3 regions of the Methylobacterium sp. Leaf100 genome follow, and region 1 is predicted to be linked to each of the others. Evidence: predicted binding sites of a transcription regulator. Region 1 holds the regulator's gene; each other region holds the start of a gene.

Region 1 (5,391 bases):
AGGCCGCGATCATCTCGTCGGTGGAGAACACTTCCTGGTCGCCGTGGCTCCAGCCGAGGCGCACGAGGTAGTTGCGCAAAGCCGCCGGCAGGTAGCCGAGATCGCGATAGGCGTCGACGCCCAGCGCCCCGTGGCGCTTCGACAGCTTGGCCCCGTCGGCCCCATGGATGAGCGGGATGTGCGCCATGGCCGGTGCGTCCCAGCCGAGGGCATCCGAAATCTGGCGCTGGCGCGCCGCATTGGTCAGATGGTCGTCGCCGCGGATAACCTGGGTGACGCCCATGTCGTGGTCGTCCACCACCACGGCGAGCATGTAGGTCGGGTTGCCGTCGGAGCGCAGGAGCACGAGGTCGTCGAGGTCTCGGTTCTGCCAGACGACGCGTCCCTGCACGCCGTCCTCGACCACGGTCTCGCCTTCGAGCGGCGCGCGCAGGCGGATCACCGGCTTCGCCCCGGCGGGCGCCTCGGACGGGTCGCGGTCGCGCCAGCGGCCATCGTAGCGAAGGGGCCGGCCCTCGGCCCGCGCCGCCTCGCGCATGGCCGTGAGTTCGTCCGGCGTCGCGTAGCAACGATAGGCGTGCCCCGACGCGAGCAAAGTCTCCGCCGCCTCCCGGTGCCGGTCGGCCCGGGCGTACTGGTAGATGACATCGCCGTCCCAATCGAGGCCGAGCCAGCGCATCCCGTCGAGGATCGCGTCGATCGCCCCCTGGGTCGAGCGTTCGCGATCCGTATCCTCGATGCGCAGCAGCATCCGGCCGCCGAAGCGACGGGCATAGAGCCAGTTGAACAGGGCGGTGCGCGCGCCGCCGATGTGAAGATAGCCCGTTGGGGAGGGCGCGAAGCGCGTGACGACGGTGGACGACATCGATCTTGGCTTAGACTCTGTAGGGAAGCAGGCGGACGGCGGATCGACCGGCCCGGGGATGGGCATGTAGCATGCGCGAAGGCAGGCGTTAAGAAATCGTCACCCCCACCCCTAGGAATGGTGAAGGGTCGCACGCGGGTCACGCCCGGAGGTGTCGTGGGATGGGGCAGGGAGGCGCACGGACCGCCGGACGGATGTGGGTGCGCGCCGCCGCCCGCGTTCCCGCGCCGTCCCTGTGGCTCGGCACGCTTCAGGAGGGTGTCGCCGCCGGATTCTGCCGGGAGGTCGAACAGCGCCGACTCTTTCCCTGGCTCGCGGTGGCGTTCGGCCTCGGGGTGCTGCTTTGCTTCACTGCGACCTCCGGGCCGCCATCCCTGGCGGCACCGCTCGCCGTTGCGGCGATTTTCATCGCTCTGACACCCGTCTTCGCGGCCAGACCCGTGGTCCTGGCCGGTCTCGTCGGGCTCGTCGCCGCATTCCTTGGTTTTGCGGCCGCCACGTTCCGCCTCGTGCAGGTGGCGAGCCCGGTGCTGGCCAGAACCACCATCGCGCCCCTCGTCGGGCTCATCGAAGCCCTCGACGAGAGGGAGGAGGGCGCACGCCTCATCGTTCGGGTCGAGAGCTTCGGCACCCTCGCGGCAGAGCAGCGGCCCCGTCGGGTGCGGGTGTCGTTCAAGAAGGCACCGCCGCTGAAACCCGGTGATCGCATCGCCGCGACGGCGCGCCTGCTTCCGCCTCCCGAAGCGGCGCGGCCGGGCGGCTACGATTTTGCCCGCGATGCCTATTTTCGCGGGATCGGGGCGGTGGGCTCCCTCGTCGGCACGATCCAAGTGCGGCCGCCCCCGGAGGATTTGCCACGGTCCTTGCGGCTCGCCGCTGCAGTCGACGACGCCCGCAACGCCCTGACGCGCCGCATCACCGACGCCAACGGCGGGCAGGCCGGCGCCGTCGCGGCCGCCCTGGTGACGGGCAAACGCGGCCTCATCAACGCGGAGACCAATGATGTCCTGCGCGCGGCGGGAATTTATCACGTCGTGTCGATCTCAGGTCTTCACATGGTGCTGGCGGCCGGGGTGGTGTTTTGGCTCGTGCGCGCGCTTCTCGCGCTGGCGCCGGCGCTGGCCCTGCGCTGGCCGATCAAGAAGATCGCCGCCGCCTGCGCCATGGCGGGTGTGACGGCCTATTGCGTGTTCTCCGGCTGGGATATCGCCGCCGAACGGGCGCTGATCATGACCCTGGTGATGCTCGGTGCGATCCTGGTGGACCGACCGGCCCTGAGCATGCGCAATCTGGCGCTGGCGGCCCTTATCGCCCTGGCGCGTGAGCCGGATGGGCTCCTCGGCCCGAGTTTTCAAATGTCTTTCGGGGCGGTGGCGGGCCTCATCGCCTGCGCTCCGCTCATCGGCGCCGTGAGCTTGCGCGGGCAAAGCGCCGGTCCCCTCGGACGCGTTGCAATCTGGATCGCCACCGCGATCATCGGCACACTTGCGACGACCCTGGTCGCACAGTTCGCGACGGCACCGTTCGCGACCTACCACTTCCAGACGGTCCAGCCCTTCGGCCTCGTCGGAAATGCCCTGACCCTCCCCCTGGTCTCGCTCGCCGTGATGCCGGCGGCGGTCCTCGGCATCTTGGCCTACCCCTTCGCCCTCGATCAGCCGGTCTGGTGGCTCATGGGTCTCGCCGTGCGGGGGATGCTGACGATCTCCACCTGGATCGCCGGGTTCGATCGCGCCACCTACGTGATCCCGGCCTTCGGACCCGGCGCCCTCGCGGCGATGGCCCTTGGCCTCGTCACGCTCACCCTACCGGTGTCGCGGCTGCGCTGGCTCGGCCTCCTACCGATGGCCGTCGGCGTCGCCCTGGCCGCGAGCGCGACGCGGCCGGATCTCTATATCGACCGCGAGGGAGCTGGAATCGCCATTCGCGCCCAGGACGGACGCCTCGCAACCCTGGGGAAACCGCCAGCCTTCGTCCTGGAGCAATGGCTGAAGGCCGATGGCGATGGACGCCGGGCCGGCACCGTCACCGCCCTCTCGACCGCTCGGTGCGATCGGCTCGGCTGCACGGCGCATTTGCCGGACGGAAGAGTGCTTGCACTCGTCACCGACAAACGCGCTCTCCACGAGGATTGCATCCGTGCCGACGTTCTAATCACCCGTCGCGATGCACCGCCGGCCTGCGCCGCCAAACTCGTGCTCGACCGTCCATTCCTGGCTGCTCACGGTGCCGTGACGATCCGCTTCCCGCCAAAGGCCGATCCGATCATCACCACGGCACGACGCGCCGGCGAGAGTGTACCCTGGCGCCCGGTGCGGGAAACGGTACCGACGCGGACCCCGACGCCGGCTGTCCCGACCGCGCCGACAGCGCCAGATACAGACGAACCCGAACCTCCCTCCGAAGGCTCGGGCGAGACTCTTCAGTAGCGACGGACCAGACTGACGAGGCGTCCCTGGATCTGAACCCGATCGGGCCCGAGCACCCGTGTCTCGTAGGCGGGGTTCGCCGCTTCTAGAGCGATGGACGATCCACGCCGGCGCAGGCGCTTGAGGGTCGCTTCCTCGTCGTCGATGAGAGCGACGATGATGTCGCCGGTGTTGGCGGTGTCCTGCTTGCGGATCACCACCAGATCACCGTCGAGGATCCCGGCATCGACCATGGAATCGCCGCGCACCTCCAGGGCGTAATGCTCGCCACCCGAGAGAAAGTCCGGGGACAGGGTGACCGAGTGGCTCTGCTCCTGGATCGCCGAGATCGGCGTACCGGCCGCGATCCGGCCCATGACCGGAATGGTGATGGCACGACCGTCGCCATCCGTCGCTCGCGTCGTCGGCAGGCGTCCAACCGGCATGCGCTCGACGGTGCCCTTGCCCTTGCCCCCCTCGACGACGCTCGGCGTGAAACGACGCGACTCCGTCGGTGCCGCAGCGCCCGCGCCCGACTGCCCTCCGAGACTCTCGGGCATCCTGATCACTTCGATGGCGCGGGCGCGATTGGGGAGGCGCCTGAGGAAACCACGCTCTTCCAGCGCCGTGATCAGCCGATGGATGCCCGACTTCGACTTCAGGTCGAGGGCATCCTTCATCTCATCGAACGACGGCGGTACGCCCCCCTCGTTCATCTTCTGTTGAATGAACTGGAGCAGATCCAGCTGCTTACGAGTCAACATGAACGGCACCCGTCCTCGAACAGTACAAAGCGGCACTAAGCCACAGAAACAAATCGCGAACAGGTTATGCGTTCCGGAAGTGTTCTGCAAGGGTTCTCAGGAAAGATACATGATGGAGTGGCCGGGCGAAATTGGCGATGAGCCTGTCATCGCCAATTGGCGGCGAACCGATAATATTGTTTATCATTAATTATTTAGCAGGGTTTGGGTGCCCCCCCGCTGGTCCCTGCTTTGGCCTGCCCCCGTGCGGTGGCCCAAGTTCGAAGTTAGTGCATCGTCGGTCGGGTGACGATGGCAAGGCGAGCGGACGGCACTGATCCGCTCGGTTCCGTTGGCCAGATGACGACCTCGGGCGCAGGTGGCTGGTATCCGAGCGACGAATGCGGCCGGATGCTGTTGTCGTGCCTTCGCCATTGCTCGATCACGACGCTGGCTTCCTTGAGGGTGTAGAACACCTCGCCTTTGAGGAGTTCGTCCCGCAGCTTCGCGTTGAAGCTCTCGCAATAGCCGTTCTCCCACGGACTGCCCGGCTCGATGTAGGCGGTCTGCGAGCCAACCGCCGCGATCCAGTCCTGGACCGTTTTGGCAATGAACTCCGGCCCGTTGGCCGAGCGGATATGGCCTGGCACGCCGCGCAGACTGAACAGGTCCGAGAGTACGTCGATCACGTCGAGGGCCTTCAGCTTGCGGGATACGCGGATCGCGAGGCACTCGCGAGTGAACTCATCGATCACGTTCAGCATCCGGTACTTGCGACCGTTATGCGTACGGTGCTCGACAAAGTCATACGACCAGACGTGGTCAGGCCGCTCTAGCCGCAGGCGCAGGCACGAGCCGTCGTTGAGCCAAAGGCGTGCCCGTTTCGGCTGACGCGCGGGAACCTCGAGCCCTTCGCTGCGCCAGATCCGCTCGACCCGCTTCACGTTCACCGTCCAGCCGTCACGCCGGAGCAAGGCCGTGATCCGGCGATAGCCGTAGCGCCCGTACTGGAGAGCCAGCGCAACGATGGCGACCGTCAGAGCGGCCTCGTCCTCGACTACGACGGCGGATTTGCGCTGTGTCGAACGATGCTGCCCCAAAACTCGGCAGGCGAAGCGTTCGGACACACCGTGCTTGGCAACGACGGAGTCGACACAAGCCCGGCGGCGAGCCGGGCTCAGAAGTTTTGCTGGCGCTGCCCTTCGGGTCCCGCAGCTGCCTCCTTCAGGATGAGCTTCTCCAGGGTCGGATCGGAGATCGCCCGGCGGAGGCGCTGATTCTCGGTCTCCAGAGAATTCAGCCGCTTCACCTGATTGCCCTTCAGGCCACCGTACTCGGACCGCCACCGGTAATACGTGACCTCGGTGACCTCGAT
Region 2 (5,391 bases), on a different contig from region 1:
GGTGCCGGAGCGAAGCGGAGGCCTCGAAGGAGGGCTCCAGGACCCAGTGCGCTCTTTGGAGCCCTCCTTCGAGGCCGCTGACGCGGCACCTCAGGATGAGGTCGTGGGTGGGAAAGCGGGCCTTCCAGCCACAAGCCCGCTCACGCCGCTTGAATAAAGCTGTCCAGCACCATCTTCTGCCCGGCCTTGTCGAAATCGACGGTGAGCTTGTTCCCGTCGACTGCAGCGACGTCGCCGGGGCCGAACTTGGTGTGGAACACCCGCATGCCCACGGAGAAGGCCGAGGGGGCGCCGGTGGATTTCGCGATGAGTTCGCCCTCGATCTGGCGTGGGCCAGACCCGCGGTTGGCCGGATTGCGCGCGGGCGTGCTTCCGAAATTGCCGGTGTTGGCGGTCGCGGCCTGCGCCCGCTGCCAGCCCGGGGTGCCGTAGGACGAGCCGAACGGCGTCGGGTTGCGGTCGAAGCGCGAGGCGCCGGCAGAGAAATGCGCGGGGGCGTCGATGACGTCGACGCTGCCGGGCGGCAATTCGTCGATGAACCGGCTCGGCACCGTGGAGGACCACAGGCCGTGGATGCGCCGGTTGACGGCGAAGGACAGCTTGGCGCGCTTGCGGGCCCGGGTCAGGCCCACATGGGCCAGCCGACGCTCCTCCTCCAATCCGGCCCGGCCGCTCTCGTCCAGCGCCCGCTGGTTCGGGAACAGGCCGTCCTCCCAGCCGGGGAGGAACACCGTGTCGAACTCGAGGCCCTTGGCGGCGTGGAGCGTCATGAGGGACACCCGGTCGGCGCCCTCCTGCTCGCTCGCCTCCATCACCAGGGAGACGTGTTCGAGGAAGGCGGCCATGTCGGGAAATTCCTCCATGGAGCGCACGAACTCCTTGAGGTTCTCCAGGCGCCCGGCCGCGTCGGCGGATTTGTCCTTCTGCCACATCTCGGTGTAGCCGGATTCCTCCAGGATGGTCTGGGCCACCTCCGAATGCGGCTTGGTGCCGACCATCCGGGCCCACCGCGAAAAGCTTTCCACCAGGGCGCGCACCCCGGAGCGGGCGCGCGGCTTCAGCTCGTCGGTCTCCGTGAGGAGCCGCGCAGCCTGCAGCAGGGGCACGCCCTGGGACCGCGAATACCCGTGCAGGATCTGCAGGGTCGCGTCGCCCAAGCCCCGCTTCGGGGTGTTGAAGATCCGCTCGAAGGCGAGGTCGTCGGACGGGTTCTGGGTGACGCGCAGGTAGGCCAGGGCGTCGCGGATCTCGGCGCGCTCGTAGAAGCGCGGGCCGCCGACGACCCGGTAGGGGAGCCCCAACTGGACGAAGCGGTCCTCGATCTCACGCATCTGCGCCGAGATCCGCACCAGCACGGCGATCTCGGAGAGGGGGTGCTGCTTGGCCTGGAGCGATTCGATGGCCTCGGAGAGCTGGCGGGCCTCCTCTTCCGAATCCCAGGCGCCCGCCACCGTCACCTTCTCGCCCGGCACGTCCTCCGTGCGCAGGGTCTTGCCGAGGCGCCCCTCGTTCTTGGCGATGAGCCCGGACGCGGCGGCGAGGATGTGGCCGGTGGAGCGGTAGTTGCGCTCCAGGCGTACCACGGTGGCACCCGGAAAGTCGTGCTCGAACCGCAGGATGTTGTCGACCTCGGCGCCGCGCCAGCCGTAGATCGACTGGTCGTCGTCGCCGACGCACGCGACGTTGCGGTGGCCCTGCGCCAGCAGGCGCAGCCACAGGTACTGGGCGACGTTGGTGTCCTGGTACTCGTCCACCAGAATGTAGCGGAAGCGTTGCTGGTAGTTCTCCAGCACGTCCGGGTTCTCGCGCCACAGCTTGAGGCAGAGCAGCAGGAGGTCGCCGAAATCGGCGGCGTTGAGGGTCAGCAGGCGGGCCTGGTAGGCGGTGTAGAGCGCGCCGCCCTTGCCGAAGGCGAACGCGCCCGCCTCGCCCGGCGGCACCTGCTCGGGCAGGAGGCCGCGGTTCTTCCAGCCGTCGATGGCCGAGGCGAGGGCGCGGGCGGGCCAGCGCTTCTCGTCGATGTTCTGGTCGACGATCACCTGCTTCATCAGCCGCAGCTGGTCGTCCATGCCCAGGATCGTGAAGTCCGAGCGCAGGCCGACGAGTTCGGCGTGGCGTCGTAAAATCTTGGTGCCGATGGAGTGGAAGGTGCCGAGCCACGGCATGCCCTCGCCCGCCGGGCCGATGAGCGCGCCGATGCGGTGCTTCATCTCGCGCGCCGCCTTGTTGGTGAAGGTCACCGACAGGATGTCGAAGGGGCGCGCCTTGGCCGTCGCGATGAGGTGGGCGATGCGGGTGGTGAGCACCCGGGTCTTGCCCGTGCCGGCGCCGGCGAGCACGAGGACGGGGCCGTCCGTCGCCTCGACGGCGCGGCGCTGCTCGTCGTTCAGGCCCTCCAGGTAGGGCGAGCCCTGCGGCCTGAGGGAGGCCATGGCGCGGGCGGCGATGGAGGTGGGCGCGTCGGAAGCGGGCACCGGCCGCGAGGCCCCCGCCGTGTCGGGGTGTTGATTCATGCCGCATCCCTGGACCAAAACGCGAACGGCGTCGAGGGCGGGCGGCAAAGCGCCCGTGGGGGAACCCGGCTTTCGCCCCGCGCGTCGTCACGGCAGAACCCCATCACCCCACAGGGAGGCTTCGCCATGACCGCGTCACCCCGAATCACGACCACCCGCACCCTGGCGGCCCTCGCCCTCCTGGCGGCGGGCGCCGGACCGGCCCTGGCCCAATCCTCGGGCAATCCCAACACCCTCAACAACATGAACGAGCGGCTCTCGACCCAGAGCCAGATCCGCGGGATCCAGAACCAGCAGCAATTCGACAACAGCCAGAACCGGATGCAGATTCAGCGCAACGAGCTGTTCCGCCCGGAGCCGAGCGCGGGACCGGCCATCATCGCGCCCCGCCGCTAGGCGCGGGGACCTTTCGGGAGAGGTTGCTTTCGGGAAGCGGGCGCAGCGGGGGAGGGCCTCGTCGAGCGCCTCGCTTCCGGGCGCGCTTCGCCCTACATCGCTCCCCCATGACCGATTTCACCCTCGACCCGCGTCTCGCCGCCGACACGGTCCATGCCGGCGACCTCGCCCTGTGCCGCGTGCTGCTGATGGACGATGCCCGTTTCCCGTGGCTGATCCTCGTGCCGCGCCGCCCCGACGCAAGCGAGATCACCGATCTCGGCGCGGACGACGCGCACGCCCTCATGGACGAGATGCGTCTGGCGACGGGCGTGATGCTGGCGCTCGCCAAGCCCGACAAGGTCAACGTCGCCGCACTCGGCAACGTCGTGCCCCAGCTCCACGTCCACGTCATCGGGCGCTTCCTGTCCGACCCGGCCTGGCCGCGCCCGGTCTGGGGGGTGGGCGAGGCCCGGCCCTATCCGCACCATGCCCGCGCCCAGATGATCGAGCGCATCGGCGCCCTGTTCGCGGCGGCCTGAGGGTGACGGACCCCCTCGCCGGTCTCGGCTACGTCCACAACCGCCTCGTGCGCCATTCGGCCGAGAGCGACGCCGCCGTGCCGCTCCTGACCGCGCCCGGCGCCTGCCTCGTCGCCATGGCGGGCGAGCGGATCGTGCTCGCGAACGGCTCCGCTCTGCTCGATCCGGAGCGCATCGCCGCGCCCGGCCCGACCCTGTTCCTCGGCCGCCTCGACGGGGCGCCGGTCTTCGCCGCCGCCCTGGCGCCGGAGCGCGCGGAGGCGTTCGACGCCGAACCCGATCTCGCCACGAACGATCTGCGCAGCCTCGCCGCCGAGGGATCCGTCGCGCCTCACGAACTCGGGCTCGTCGCCACGGCGAAATCGCTTCTGGCCTGGCACGCGCGGAACCGATTCTGCGCCAATTGCGGTGCCCGGACCGAGCTCGCCGCCGGCGGCTACCGGCGCGATTGCGGGTCTTGCGACACCCACCACTTCCCGCGCACGGACCCGGTGGTGATCATGCTGATCACGCGGGGGGATCGCTGCCTGCTCGGCCGCTCGCCCCGGTTCAAGGAAGCGATGTATTCCTGCCTCGCGGGCTTTCTGGAGCCCGGCGAGACCATCGAGGCGGCCGTGCGGCGCGAGACCTTCGAGGAAGTCGGGATTCGCGTCGGCGCGGTGACGTACCACGCGTCCCAGCCGTGGCCGTTCCCCGCCTCCCTGATGATCGGCTGCGTCGCCGAGGCCCTCGACGAGGCGATCACCCTCGATCCCGTCGAGCTCACCGACGCCCGCTGGCTCACCCGGGACGACATGTCGGCGATGATCGCGGGGACGCACCCGGAAGGCCTCACCGTGCCGCCGCCCATGGCCATCGCGCACCTGCTCATGCGCGCCTTCGTGGATGGGACCGCCTGAGGGCGGGCCCCGACGCCCGCCCGCGAACCCTTGCGGACCTCGTGGGTTGTGCCTGCTTGAGGCCGCCGCCCCCGGCGGCCCACGAGTCTGGAACACGCCCATGGACATCGCCGTCGACACCGTCACCGAGATCATCCTGCGCCTGCGCGCCGTCGAGGTGAAGGAGGGCCCGACGGACCCGGATTCCGGCTCCAACGCCATCGACGACGGCGCCACGGACATCCTCACCTCGGGCACCGACGACGCCACCGAGGAGGAGGTCCGGTCGATGATCGGGGCGCTCAACGACGACGAGCGCGCCGACCTCCTCGCCCTGGTCTATGTCGGGCGCGGCGACATGGAGGCCGAGGAATGGGGCGACGCCGTGCGCTTCGCCCGCGAGCGCGAATCAGTCGGCGAGGGCGCCGCCCGCGAACTCCTCGGCACCCCCAACGCCGCCGATCTCCTCGCGGAGGGCATGGCCAACCTCGGCATCACCCCGGACCTGCCGCAGGCCTGACCTGCCCCTCACAACCACCGCTCCCAAGCGCCCCGCCGGTCACGCCGGCGGGGCGTTTTTTCGTTCGGACGGAGGCCGGTACGGTCAGGCTTCTTTCGCCTGCGGTGCAACTATCCACACCGTTAACCCTTTATTAACCCGGCGATTGCCGCGCTCGGGCCGCCGTGAGACCTTTCGTTAACAGAAGATTAACGGGAACGGGCCGGCCATGCGGATCGCGATTTCGAAGTGCCTGGAAGCGGTTACGGGCAGCAGCCTCGGCCGTGCCTCGCTTCTGGCCGGTCTTCTCGGTGGTCTTCTCGCCGCCCCCGTGGCCGCCCCGGCCCAGACCTTCGCCTCCCTGCCCGCCACCCCGAGCGTCATCGCCAGCGGCCCCGCCGCCAAGCCCATCGCCGCCTGGGTCGCCTTCTGCGAGAGCTACGCCGCCGAGTGCGCCGTCGACCGCACGGAGCCCGCCACCATCGCGCTCGACGCGGCGACCTGGAACACCATCGTGTCCGTCAATCGCCGGGTGAACAAGGCCATCCGGGCCGTCACCGACATGGACCACCTCCACGTCGCAG
Region 3 (5,391 bases), on a different contig from region 1:
GCTTCGGCCCGTTCGTGCAGCTCGGCGAGGCCTCGACGGACAAGGAGGCGGCCAAGCCCAAGCGCTCCTCGATCCCGAAGGGCCTCAGCCCGTCGAGCGTCGATCTGGAGAAGGCCCTGAAGCTGCTGTCCCTGCCGCGCGAGGTGGCGAAACACCCCGAGACCGGCGAGCCGATCCTGGCCAATCTCGGCCGGTTCGGGCCCTACGTGCAGCACGGCAAGATGTACGCGAATCTCGGCCGCGACGACGACGTGCTGGAGATCGGCGCCAACCGGGCCATCGACATCATCGTGGCCAAGGAGCAGGGCGGGGGCCGGCGCGGGCCCGCCGCCGATCCGGGCCGGGCGCTCGGCAACCACCCCGAGACGGGCAAGCCCATCGTGGTGAAATCGGGCAAGTACGGCCCCTACGTCACCGACGGCACCACCAACGCGACGCTGCCGAAGACCCAGGCGGCGGAGGACATCGACCTGCCCCAGGCCCTGGAGCTCATCGCCGCCCGCGAGGCGGCGGGCGGCGGCGGCAAGAAGCGCGCCCCGGCCCGCAAGGCGTCGGCGAAGTCGGCCACCGCCAAGAAGGCGCCGGCGAAGAAGGCAGTCGCGAAAAAGGTGGACGACGCGGGCGACGCGCCGGTGAAGAAAACCGTGACGCGCAAGGCCCCCGCGAAGAAGGCCGACGCCGAGGCCCCCACCAAGGCGGCCAAACCCGCGCCCCCGCGCAAGGCGGCGGCCAAGAAGGCCTGATCCGGGATTCCGGGTTTCCGAAGGGATCATCCCTTCGGCGGATGCCGGGCAGATCCCGACACGATGTCCAGGGCCAGCCCTGGACCCGCGAAGGGCGATGCCCTTCGAGACCCGGAGCCCCTTCGCTCCGGGCGATCGGCCCGGGGCCGGATCAGATATCCAGCTCGGCCCCGTCGGCGAAGGCCGCGCGTTCGGAGATGAAGGCGAAGCGGGCTTCGGGCTTGTTGCCCATGAGGCGCTCCACGGCGTCCCCCGTGGAGACGCGGGCATCCTCCAGGACCCCGACGCGCAGGAGCGTGCGCTTCTTTGGATCCATGGTGGTCTCCTTCAGCTGCGCCGGCATCATCTCGCCGAGACCCTTGAAGCGGCCGATCTCTACCTTGGCGCCCTTGAACACGGTCTTGATCACCCGCTCCCGGTCGGCGTCGTCGCGGGCATAGGCCGTCTTGGCACCGTGGGTCAGCCGGTAGAGCGGCGGGATCGCCAGGTAGAGGTGCCCCTTGTCGATGAGTTTGGGCATCTGCCGGTAGAAGAAGGTGATCAGCAGCGAGGCGATGTGGGCGCCGTCGACGTCGGCGTCGGTCATGATGATGACCTTCTCGTAGCGAAGGTCCTCCAGGCGGAACGCGTTGCCGGTGCCGCAGCCGAGCGCCTGGGTCAGGTCGGAGATGAGCTGGTTGGCCCCGAGCTTGTCCCGGCTCGCCGAGGCCACGTTGAGAATTTTTCCGCGCAACGGAAGAATGGCTTGGCTCGCCCGGTCGCGCGCCTGCTTGGCCGAGCCGCCGGCCGAATCGCCCTCGACGATGAAGATCTCGGAGCCGGCCATGCCGGCCTTGGAACAATCGGCGAGCTTGCCGGGCAGCCGCAGCTTGCGGGTGGCGGACTTGCGCGCGACCTCCTTCTCCTGGCGACGGCGCAGGCGCTCCTCGGCCCGGTCGATCACCCAGTCGAGGAGCTTGTTGGCCTGGGCCGGCGAGGCGGCGAGCCAATGGTCGAACGCGTCGCGGATCGCCGTCTCGACGATGCGGGACGCCTCGACGGTGGCGAGCTTGTCCTTGGTCTGGCCCTGGAACTCCGGCTCGCGGATGAAGACCGACAGCATCGAGGCGCAGGTCGCCATCACGTCGTCGGTGGTGACCGCCGTCATGCGTTTCGCCTGGTTCACGCGCTCGGCGTGCTCGCGCAGGGCCCGCAGCAGGGCGACGCGCAGGCCGCTCTCGTGGGTCCCGCCTTCCGCCGTCGGGATCGTGTTGCAGTAGGAGGCCGAGATGCCGTCGTCGACCACCATCCAGGCCACCGCCCATTCGAGGGACCCGTGGCCGCCCGGTTTGGTGATCTTGCCCGAAAAGATCGCGTCGGTGACGAGTTCCTTGCCCTCGAGATCGCGGGCGAGATAGTCGCGCAGGCCGCCGGGAAAGCGGTGCACGGTCTCGGCCGGCACATCGTCGATCCCGTCCAGCAGGGCGGGGGCGCAGCGCCAGCGGATCTCGACACCGCCGAACAGGTAGGCCTTGGAGCGGGCCATCCGGAACAGGCGGCGCGGATCGAACTTCAGCGCCCCGAAGATCTGCGGGTCGGGATGGAAGCGCACCCGGGTGCCGCGCCGGTTCTGCACCCGGCCAACGGTCTCCAGGGGCCCCTGAACGTGGCCGCGCGAAAAGGTCTGGCGGTAGAGGGTCTGGGCACGGGCGACCTCGACCTCGAGCTCGTCGGACAGGGCGTTGACCACCGAGATGCCGACGCCGTGCAGGCCGCCGGAGGTCTCGTAGACCTTCGAATCGAACTTACCGCCCGCGTGAAGGACGGTCATGATGACCTCCAGCGCCGACTTGTTGGGGTATTTCGGGTGCGGGTCGACGGGGATGCCGCGCCCGTTGTCGGTCACCACGAGGTGGCCGCTCTCCTCAAGCTCCACCTCGATGAAGCTGGCATGGCCCGCCACCGCCTCGTCCATGGAATTGTCGATCACCTCGGCGAAGAGGTGGTGCAGGGCGCGCTCGTCGGTGCCGCCGATATACATGCCGGGGCGGCGGCGCACCGGCTCCAGGCCTTCCAGCACCTCGATGGTGGAGGCGTCGTAGCCGGCCTCCGCCGAGAGGGCGGGCGAGGGCGCGGGGACGATCGCAGCCTCGAGCTTGCGACGCTCGGCCGGCTTGGGCGCGGGCACCTTGCCCTTCGCGAAAAGGTCGCGGGCGGGGTCGCTCACCGGATCGCTCCGCGCAGGGGATGGCACGCCCGCGGGCTTCGCGGACCGGATCGCAGAGGGGGACCGTGCAGCATTCGCCTTCATCCTCTGACCATACCGGAACAAACCGGAAACAGAAAGGGGCCTTCACCCTCGGGGCAGGGGTACGGTCCCCTGCCCTGCGGGCCGCACACCCCCTGCCCTGCAGGGCAGGATACCCCATTGCATGGGATGGGGTTGGTTAAGAAGGGCTGACGGTCGCGGGAACCCTTTTACGGCCGGGGTCGATCGAGACTCAGGTGCCGACTCGCCCGCCGCCGTGCCTGGTGATCGCCACCACGGCCGGGCGCGGCGGCAGGGCCGGATCGAAGTCCGGCCAGCGGGTCGAGGGTGCCTCGAAGGTGGCGGGCGCGGCCTTGGGATCGTCCTCGTCGGCCTCGCCCGGATGCTGGACGGCGACGAAGAAGGTGGTGTCGTCGGGGGTGAAGTAGGGGCCGCACATCTCGGCCCCGCAGGGCACCCGGAAGAAGTGCTTGCCCGTTCCGCGCCCCTGCCCCTCCGTCTCCATGGCCCAGATGCCGTCGGCCCGGCCCGTGCGCGAGGCCGAGTTGCCGTCGGTGGCGACCCAGAGGCGTCCCTGCCCGTCGACGGCGCAATTGTCCGGCATACCGAACCAGCCGTCCTTCGTCGTCGCCGACGAGAAGGTCGCCCCGACCGCCGCGATGGCGGGATCGCCGCAGCGCACCAGAATCTCCCAGGCGAACCCGAGGGCGGCGTGGTCGCCATCGTCGGGGGTGAGTTCGACGATGTGGCCGAAGCGGTTGTCGGCGCGGGGGTTCACGGCGTCGACCTGATCAGGTTTGCGCTTCCCGTTGTTGGTCAGCATCACGTAGACCTTGCCGGTCTTCGCGTTGGCCTCGACGTCCTCCGGGCGGTCCATCTTGGTGGCGCCCAGGAGATCGGCAGCCAGCCGCGCGCCGATGAGCACATCGGCCTGGCTGGCAAAGCCGTTGGCGGGCGTCAGAGGTCCCTCACCGAACACCAGGGGCATCCAGGCCCCGCGCCCGTCGGGGTCGAACCGGGCGACATGGAGGGTGCCGGAATCGAGGAGATCGCGGTCGCCGCTATCGACCCGGCCCGCGGTGACGAACTTGTAGACGTAATCGAAGCGCTCGTCGTCGCCCTGGTAGACGACGTATTGTCCTTGCCTGGCGACGATGCCGGCCGCCCCCTCGTGCTTGAACCGGCCCATGGCGGTGCGCTTCTTCGGGACGGAAGTCGGATCGAACGGATCGATCTCGACCACCCAGCCGAAGCGGTTGGGCTCGTGGGGCGTCGCCCCGATGTCGAAGCGCTCGTGGAACCGGCCCCAGGCATAGGCGGAGTTCGGCAGGTTGAAGCGCGTGTGGTTGGCGGCCTCGGCGGAATCCTTCGGCAGGGCGCCCGAGAAGTAGTAGTTGATGTTCTCCTCGCAGGTGAGCCACGTGCCCCACGGGGTCGTGCCGCCGGCGCAGTTGTTGATCATGCCGTGGACGGCGCGGCCCGTGGGGTCGGCGGCGGTCCTCAGCCGTTCGGAGCCGGCGGCGGGGCCGGTGAGCACCATCGGCGTCTCGGCGGTGATGCGGCGGGCGTATCGCGAATCCGGCACTACGGCCCAGCGGCCGTCCGTGCGCCGGATCTCGAGGACCGAGCCGCCATGGGCCGCCATCTCGATCCCGACGAGTTCCTTCGTCATCCCCGCGAAGGCCACATCCCGGATGTCCTGGCGCCCGAGGCCGGGAAACATGAGCTCCTCGTTGGTGTACTCGTGGTTGACCACCAGGAGCCCGTGGGCGGCCGGGTCGGCGGCCCCCGGCATGGGGAAGTAGCCGACGAAGTCGTTGTTGTAGCCGAACTGCTGCGCTTGCGCGGCGGCCGACTGGTTGCGTGGGTCGAAGGCCGGGGCGCCCGGCAGCACGGGGTCGCCCCAGCGGATGAGGATCTCGGCGTCGTGCCCCGCCGCCACGTGATGGTGCGTATCCGAACCGGCTTCGATCTCGGCGAAGGGGAAGCGCGTCGGCGACGGATCCCGAGCGGCGAGACCTTGAGCGGCGAGACCTTGGGCGGCTCGGGCCTCCCCTGCGGCCAGGGCACGGGGCGTCACCACGGCGGCGATGGCGCCGACACCGAGGAGGCCGCGCAGCAGGTCGCGCCGGTCGAAGCGCGCGGCGACGACATCCCCGAAGGTGGCATTGGGGCTGGTGTTCGAGCCGGCATCCTCGGCGGCCTCGGCCGCCTGCGAGCGGGTTCGCGTCGGCTGCGTCATCGATCGGCTCCGTGAATCCTGGAAAACACGCCTCCTAGCGACCGCCCATGGCATCGGCGTGACGGTCCCGCGCAAACGAAAAAGCCCGGCCTTTCGGCCGGGCTTCTCACGATGACGGGAGTCCGGTGGCGCTCCGAGGGAGCGCCGGTCGGGTCCTA

What was found. Region 1 encodes LexA, which represses DNA repair genes until DNA is damaged. Its sites were predicted from a motif close to TGTTCNNNNTGTGTTCNG; they were not measured.
Region 2: a site for LexA is predicted at 2,524-2,541, ahead of ASF25_RS10495 (UvrD-helicase domain-containing protein). Genes of this name have one in related genera too.
Region 3: a site for LexA is predicted at 3,047-3,064, ahead of parE (DNA topoisomerase IV subunit B). Genes of this name have one in related genera too.

The regions. Positions count from the first base shown of each region.
Region 1 is NZ_LMMW01000045.1:217,663-223,053, reverse strand. Features, by position in the region: gene gltX (glutamate--tRNA ligase) at 1-865, opposite strand, end outside; gene ASF25_RS17090 (ComEC/Rec2 family competence protein) at 1,027-3,294, shown strand; gene lexA (transcriptional repressor LexA) at 3,288-4,037, opposite strand; partial or broken gene ASF25_RS17080 (IS3 family transposase) at 4,304-5,391, opposite strand, start outside.
Region 2 is NZ_LMMW01000012.1:536,468-541,858, reverse strand. Features, by position in the region: gene ASF25_RS10495 (UvrD-helicase domain-containing protein) at 141-2,513, opposite strand; gene ASF25_RS10490 (hypothetical protein) at 2,640-2,909, shown strand; gene ASF25_RS10485 (HIT domain-containing protein) at 3,017-3,430, shown strand; gene nudC (NAD(+) diphosphatase) at 3,433-4,329, shown strand; gene ASF25_RS10475 (DUF3775 domain-containing protein) at 4,430-4,828, shown strand; partial or broken gene ASF25_RS10470 (transglutaminase-like cysteine peptidase) at 5,037-5,391, shown strand, end outside.
Region 3 is NZ_LMMW01000008.1:80,723-86,113, forward strand. Features, by position in the region: gene topA (type I DNA topoisomerase) at 1-743, shown strand, start outside; gene parE (DNA topoisomerase IV subunit B) at 895-2,949, opposite strand; gene ASF25_RS07115 (PhoX family phosphatase) at 3,224-5,233, opposite strand.